DNA from 2 places in the Yimella sp. RIT 621 genome. Region 2 is predicted to be linked to the other one. Evidence: riboswitches for the same ligand, from Rfam matches in the RefSeq annotation. Region 2 holds a riboswitch; the other holds the start of a gene.
What was found. Region 2 has a riboswitch for S-adenosylmethionine ahead of EU513_RS01585 (homoserine O-acetyltransferase). Riboswitches for the same ligand answer to the same signal wherever they lie in the genome.
Positions count from the first base shown of each region.

Region 1: another riboswitch for S-adenosylmethionine. It lies ahead of EU513_RS05830 (aminotransferase class V-fold PLP-dependent enzyme); the one in region 2 lies ahead of EU513_RS01585 (homoserine O-acetyltransferase).

Region 1 covers NZ_SEIP01000004.1:237,413-240,817, reverse strand. The annotation lists gene EU513_RS05835 (DNA translocase FtsK) at 1-1,508, opposite strand, end outside; SAM riboswitch class IV at 1,981-2,095, shown strand; gene EU513_RS05830 (aminotransferase class V-fold PLP-dependent enzyme) at 2,166-3,405, shown strand, end outside.
Region 2 covers NZ_SEIP01000001.1:313,604-317,008, reverse strand. The annotation lists gene EU513_RS01590 (DUF4192 domain-containing protein) at 1-959, shown strand, start outside; SAM riboswitch class IV at 1,027-1,139, shown strand; gene EU513_RS01585 (homoserine O-acetyltransferase) at 1,172-2,416, shown strand; gene EU513_RS01580 (universal stress protein) at 2,450-2,815, shown strand; gene EU513_RS01575 (RNA polymerase sigma factor) at 3,030-3,405, shown strand, end outside.

The sequences.
Region 1 (3,405 bases), on a different contig from region 2:
CGCACCTCGTCCGGCGTCGCGCGCATCATGATCGACGTGATCATCGAGTTCACGAAGCTGGACTTACCGGCACCGGTCGCACCGGCGACGAGCATGTGCGGCATCTTGGCGAGGTTGGCGATGACGTACCCGCCCTCGACGTCCTTGCCGACGCCCATGACCATCGGGTGGTCGTTGCTGCGCGCGGCATTGCTGCGCAGCACGTCACCGAGGCTGACCGTCTCGCGGTCGGTGTTCGGGATCTCGATACCGATGGCCGACTTGCCCGGGATCGGGCTGAGGATCCGGACGTCGGCGGACGCGACCGCGTACGCGATGTTCTTCGAGAGGGCGGTGACCTTTTCGACCTTTGTGCCGGTGCCGAGTTCGATCTCGTAGCGGGTGACCGTCGGGCCACGGGTGAACCCGGTGACCTGGGCGTCGATGTCGAACTGGTCGAACACCCCGGCGAGAGCGTCGACCACACGGTCGTTGGCAGCCGAACGAGTCTTGTGCGGCGGGCCGGCAGCGAGCAGGTCGCTGGAGGGGAGCGTATAGGTCACGTCGCCCGCGAGCAGCAGTTGTTCGGTGCGCTGCGGCAGCGGCTGGGTGGGCGGGGCCTCGAGCTTGGCAGGCGGTGCACCCGGCAACTGGACCGGCTTGTTCTTCTGCTCCCCCGCGGGCGTCGGTGCGTCCTGCGGAGGATCCTGCTGCCTTGCCGCGGACTCGTGTTCGTCGTGGTCGTAGACCTCGGGTTCGGCCTTCTTCGCACGGCCGCGCCCGGGCTTCTCGGGGACGACGACCGCTGCTTGCTCGTAGGGCTCGTCACCGTCGAGCAGGTCGCCGTTCTCGTCGCGACGCGGCTTGCGACTGCGCGGCTTGCGGCGTCCGCCGTCGATGTTCTCGCCGTGCAGATCGAGCGCGACGGCGTCGACCGGGCCGTCTTCGTCGTTCTCTTCCAGCATGCGCCCGTAGAACAGCCGGTCGAGCAGGTGTCGCGCACGGTCGCCGATCTGGTGCACCGGGGTGGCCGTGATCACCAGCAGGCTGAAGAACGCGAGCAATAGCAGCAGCGGGACGGCGCCCCAGGTGGTGACAGCGGCAACCGTCGGGCTGGATGCCAGGAAACCGATCATCCCGCCGGCTGTTTCGAGCCCTTCGCGGGGGTCCGCGTCCGGCAGGCCCTTCGCGATGCTCGTGAGTCCGCAGACCGCGAACGCCAGCAGTGCGAGGCCGATGCTGATGCGGTTGGTGGCGTGGTGGCCCCTCGGCGTGCGCAGGATGTGCGCCCCGAGGCCGAGCAGGACGACCGGCAGCGCCAGGGAGATCAGACCGAACGTGCCTGCGGTGATGGTGTGGACGATGTCGCCGAAGAGTCCGGCGATGCCCCACCATTCGACGGCAGCGACGATGATCGCTGCGGCGATGAGCGTGAATCCGACTCCGTCTCTGCGCAGTTCGGGTTCGAGATCGCGAGCACTTGAACCGACCCGACGTGCGGTGCCGCCGGCGACGTGAGCCACACCCATCCAGGTGCCGCGGACGGCGCGTATCGGCAGCGAGGGTCCGCCGCTGCGCGGCTGCGGCTTGCCTTTGACTGTCGAACCCGTGGATTTACGGGAAGCGGGCCGGGAGGAAGCGCTCTTGGACGCCGGACGCGCGGACGACGAACGTCCGCGCGAGGCGGTGGACTTTGATGCGGTCTGACGGGTGGCCACCCCGGGAGGCTACGCGACCGTCACATCAATCTCACGCAGCACACGCGTAACGTGGATTTTGTTGTCTTCCCGACCTTCCTCGAAACCCCTCACCCTCGGCACACAACGAGTTCGATCTCCTCAGGAGCGGCCCAAGTCGGCTCTTCCTACCTGAGCCTGTACTGGGACGAAATATGTCAACCGTTGCGACAGTGGATCCATGAAGTACGCATGTTCCAGTACACGGTGCGACGTTCGGACGAGGGTTGCTCACACGCCGCCCCGTGTGGCATAGTCCAGAACAGGTCATGAGACTCAGCGACAAGCCCTGGCTTGCTGAGCGGCAACCCTCCACCGCGGTGGGGTGCTCCAGGTGACGACCGGGCCGTAGCCCGACCGGGTTACGGCAAGCGCGGATCGATGTACCCGCCGCGCCGCCCGTTCGGGTCGGTGCCGCTGTTCGTCGGTCCAACGACCGAAGGAGCACCGATGTCCGTCGCAACCAAGACCCTCACCTGCGCACCGCCAGCGGTTGAGTCCCGCCGGCTTCACCTCGTACCCGCGAATGTCCGGCCGCTGCCGGTAGAACAGCTACAGGGAATCCCGCTCACCGCTCATTACGAACTCGGGGTTCCGACCGTGCACCGAACCGTCGTCGACTTCGCGAACTTCGACCACGGCGCGACCGCACCGGCCCTGCGCTCGGTGGAGACGGCCGTCGCCGCCGTACAGCGCGTGTCCGGGTCGGTGCACCGCGGTGCCGGCCACACCAGCCGACAGACGACTCAGTGGTTCGAGCAGGCCCGAATCGAGGTGGGCAGGTTCGTCGGTGCCCGCGAGCACGACCATGTCGTTTTCACCCGCAACACCACCGATGCACTACGCCTGCTGGCCCACGCACTCCCCCGCCGCACACAGGTCTTCACCTGGGACTCGGCCCACCATGCCGCTCAGTTCGCGTGGACGGGACGCAACGTCCACCGGCTGCCGATCCCGGCAAGCGCCCAGAACGCCCTCGACCTGCTCACCGGTGCACTCGCGACCAGCACGGCCGACCACAAGCTCGTCGTCATCACCGGTGCCTGCAATGTCACCGGTGAGATCTGGCCGATCGCCGAACTAGCCTCCATCGCAGCGGAATTCGGTGCGCGCACCGTTCTGGATGCTGCCCAGCTCGCGCCGCACCACCGCGTCGACATCGATGAACTCGGCGTCGACTGGGTCGCGCTCTCCGGCCACAAGGCATACGCGCCGTACGGCGCCGGCGCACTGGTGGGTCGCTCGAACTGGTTGGACGACGCCCAGCCGTACCTACCCGCCGGCGGAGCGACCCGCACCGTCACCGCTCGGACCGTCGAATGGAATGTCGGCCCCGCCCGCCACGAGGGCGGCACCCCGAACGCAGTCGGCGCGATCGCGCTGGCCGCCGCGTGCGCGACCTTGGCCAAGCATCACGAAGCCATCACCGCTCACGAGCAGGTCCTCCATACGCGGTTGCGTGACGGCCTGGAGTCCATCCATGGCGTCCGCCTGGTTTCGGTACTGGGTTCCGATCGTCCTAACGTCGGGGTGGTGACGTTCACCGTCGACGGCTACGACTGCTCATTGGTCTCACAAGTGCTCTCGGACGAATACGGCATCGCCGTGCGGGACGGCAAGTTCTGCGCTCATCGCCTCTGCGACCAGGTCATCGGCGGCTGCGCCGTCCGTGCATCCATCGGTCTTGCCA
Region 2 (3,405 bases):
ACCCGTCCGACAGCGTCGTCCTCGTCGGCTTCGACGAGGACGACCATCTGGTCGTCACCGCCCGCTTCGATCCGGTGGTGCCGGAGGCGGTGAACGACATCGCCCATCTGATCGGCCAGGGACGTCTGCGCACCTTGGCAAGCGCCGCACTGGTGAACTACGGCGACGGCGAAGCTGTCCTCCTCACCTCGTCGGTACTACGAACCGCCCTGCGCTGCAACGGAATCGAGCTGGTTCACGTTTGGGAGGTCGATAACGGCACGTCCACCTGGGCGGCTCTGTGGTGCTGCTGTGGACAGTGCCCGGAGCAGCGGACCCCGCTGACCGAGGCACACCTGATCCCGGCGGCCGTCGAAGCCGTCTACCGCGGCTGCAGTCCCGCACCCAGTCGTGACGACCTGGAGAACCGGTGCACCCCGACTCAGGACGAAGCGCAGATCGCTGCCGAGGTCGAGGAATTGTGGAGCGTCATGGAGGCGGACCTCGAAACCGGCCGCGACCTCGAACTGGTTGCCGTCCATCGGATCCTTCGCGGCGACCCTGCTGCGCTCGACGACCCGGTGACGGTGAGTCGGGCCCTCGCGGCCGTCCAGGTTGTCGGCGTGCGCGACGGACTGCTGTGCTGGCTGCGTCCGGATGTGTTCCCACCGACCCGGCTGAGCAGAAGTGACCGGGACCGGTGGCGGCAGTCCGGCGAGCTCCCGTCGCCGAATCGCGCCGAGCGCGCCGGGACGGTGCACATCCTCATTCGCTGGGCATGCCGCGTCCCGGCACAGCTGTCGGCTCCGCTCTGGGCCTGCGTCGCGGCGTCCGAGTGGGCCGACGGCGGAAGCGCGGTGGCCACCATCGCGCTGGACCGTGCCTTCGAGGCCGATCCCGGATGTCGGCTCGCGAGTCTCGTCCGCAACTGCCTCCTGACAGGCACGCTGCCCGGCGGACGCATCGACCCGGCAGCCTGACCCTGCAGCGTGTCCGGTGCAAGAACAGGGGGCTGTCCGAACGCGCGCTCTGAGGTATCGTCGCTCCCGTCAAGAGTCCCAGCGTCAAGCCCCGGCTTGCTGGGCGGCAACCCTCCACCGCGTGGGGTGCCCCGGGTGAGGACAAGGTCCCGACCGTTCGGTCGGCGACAAGCGCGGGGCTGCATGAGCCCCCGGTTCCGCTGGGAGAGGCGATGAGCAGCAGTCACCACACGGGCACGCCGTCGACGTCGGTTTCGGCCCGGCACAACCACGCCCGTTCGACGCTCATGACCCCGGCTGCCCCAGGGTTGCGACCGAAGACTCCTGCGCAGAGTGCAGCGATCGAGAACGACCCGTACGACAATCCTGCGCTGCGTCGCTTCGATGCCGGGGCCTTCACGCTCGAATCCGGACGCACGATCGACGATGTCTTGGTCGGCTACCAGACCTGGGGCACCCTCTCGGAGATGGCCGACAACGCGATCCTGGTCGAGCATGCCCTCACCGGTGACGCGCACGTCGTCGGTGCGACGGGTCCGGGTCAACCCAGCGGCGGATGGTGGCCCGGCCTCATCGGGCCGGGTGCTCCGCTGGACACCGACCGCTTCTTCATCGTGGCCTCGAACGTGCTCGGGGGATGCCGTGGCACCACCGGCCCGAGCAGCCCGGCCCCGGACGGGCGCCCATGGGGATCACGCTTCCCGCAGATCACCATCCGCGACCAAGTGCTGGTCGAGGCCGCCCTCGCCGATCACCTCGGCATCGAACGCTGGCAACTGGTGCTCGGCGGCTCAATGGGCGGCATGCGTGCGCTGGAATGGCTGGGCAGCTTCCCGCAGCGTTGCGACAGCGTGCTCGCGATCGCGACGACCGGTTGTGCGACGGCCGACCAGATCGCCTGGGGACAAGCACAGGAACTCGCGATCAGCTCCGACCCCGACTACTGCGCCGGTGACTACTACCCCGGCCCCGGGCCACGTGCGGGCCTCGGTCTGGCTCGTCGCATCGCGCACACGACCTATCGCAGCGCCGACGAACTCGAGCAGCGGTTCGGTGTAAAGCCGCAGAGCACTGAGGACCCGCTCGGTGGCGGACGCTTCGCCGTCGAGAGCTACCTGGACCACCAGGCCGGCAAACTCGTCCGTCGGTTCGACGCCGGAAGCTACCTACATCTGACCCGTGCGATGGCGACTCACGACATCGGACGCGGTCGTGGGGGTGTCGCAGCCGTCGTCGCGGCCTACCCCGGACGCCTTCACGTGGCCGCCGTCGACTCCGACCGTCTCTTCCCTCCACATCTGTCGCACGAATTGGCAGCGGCCGCCGGCGTACGCACCTCGCTGATCCGGTCCGTGTGCGGTCATGACGGCTTCCTGGTCGAGACCGACCAGATCGAAGCGATCGTCACCGACGCTCTGCCTGCGGGGTCGGCCGGCTCCACCCCCCGGGTGGGGTAGCGTCGCCGACGACGAAGGAGAAGGGGAGAGTTGATGAGGATCGTGGTGGCATTCCTGGCCACGCCCGAGGGAGAGGCGGCGTTCGCCGCAGCCGCCGCTCAGGGGCGAGCCCAAGGGCTCGAGGTGAGCGTCGTGCCGCTCGACCGAACCGCCGAGCCGCGGGCGCAGGCGCTCGCGGACGCGTCCGGCGCGGCGTCGGTCACCGTCACGCCCGCGCTCGGGGGCCAAGACCTCGTCGAGTCCTTCCTGGCGACTGCACGCGATCTGGACGCGAGTCTGATCGTGATCGGGCTGCGGCGCCGCACGACCGTCGGCAAGCTGATCCTCGGCACGAACGCGCAACGCATCATGCTGGACGCACCGGTTCCGGTGCTCACGGTCAAGCCCGACACCGCCTGAAGACTCGGTCCTACTGCGTTCGGGAACGCCCCGGGATTGGGCCGCGGGCAGCGCGTCGTTTTATAATGTCTACAAGTACGCGCCCCGCTTCGGGCCCGACCCGAAGAGTGAACCGCGAATGCTTGAAATCCCCATCGGTGAACCGCCACTCGGCGGTGTGTCGTTATGCCCTCGTGCCATCGGCACAGCCCCGCAACGGAATGGAAGGTAGTCAGTGACTTCCGCGTCGAAAACCGCTGAGACCAAACAGCTTCCGGCTGAATTCTCCCACCCGGCCCTGCAGCAACTGCTCGAGAAGGGTGCCGCGACCGGATCGGTCGACGGCGACGACGTGAAGGCGGCGCTGGAAGAAGCGTCGCTGGAGCCGAAGCGGATGAAGGCGGTGCTGAAGGAGCTCGACCGGCAGGGCATCGCCGTCGAGGTCCCCGAGATCGTCCCCGTCAAGAAGACTGCCGCGCGCAAGACTGCTGCGAAGAAAGCTCCGGCGAAGAAGACCGCGGCCAAGACCACCACCGCCAAGACCGCTGCGGCGCAGGACGATTCGGCCGACGACACAGCGGTTGCGAAGGCTCCGGCGAAGAAGACCGCTG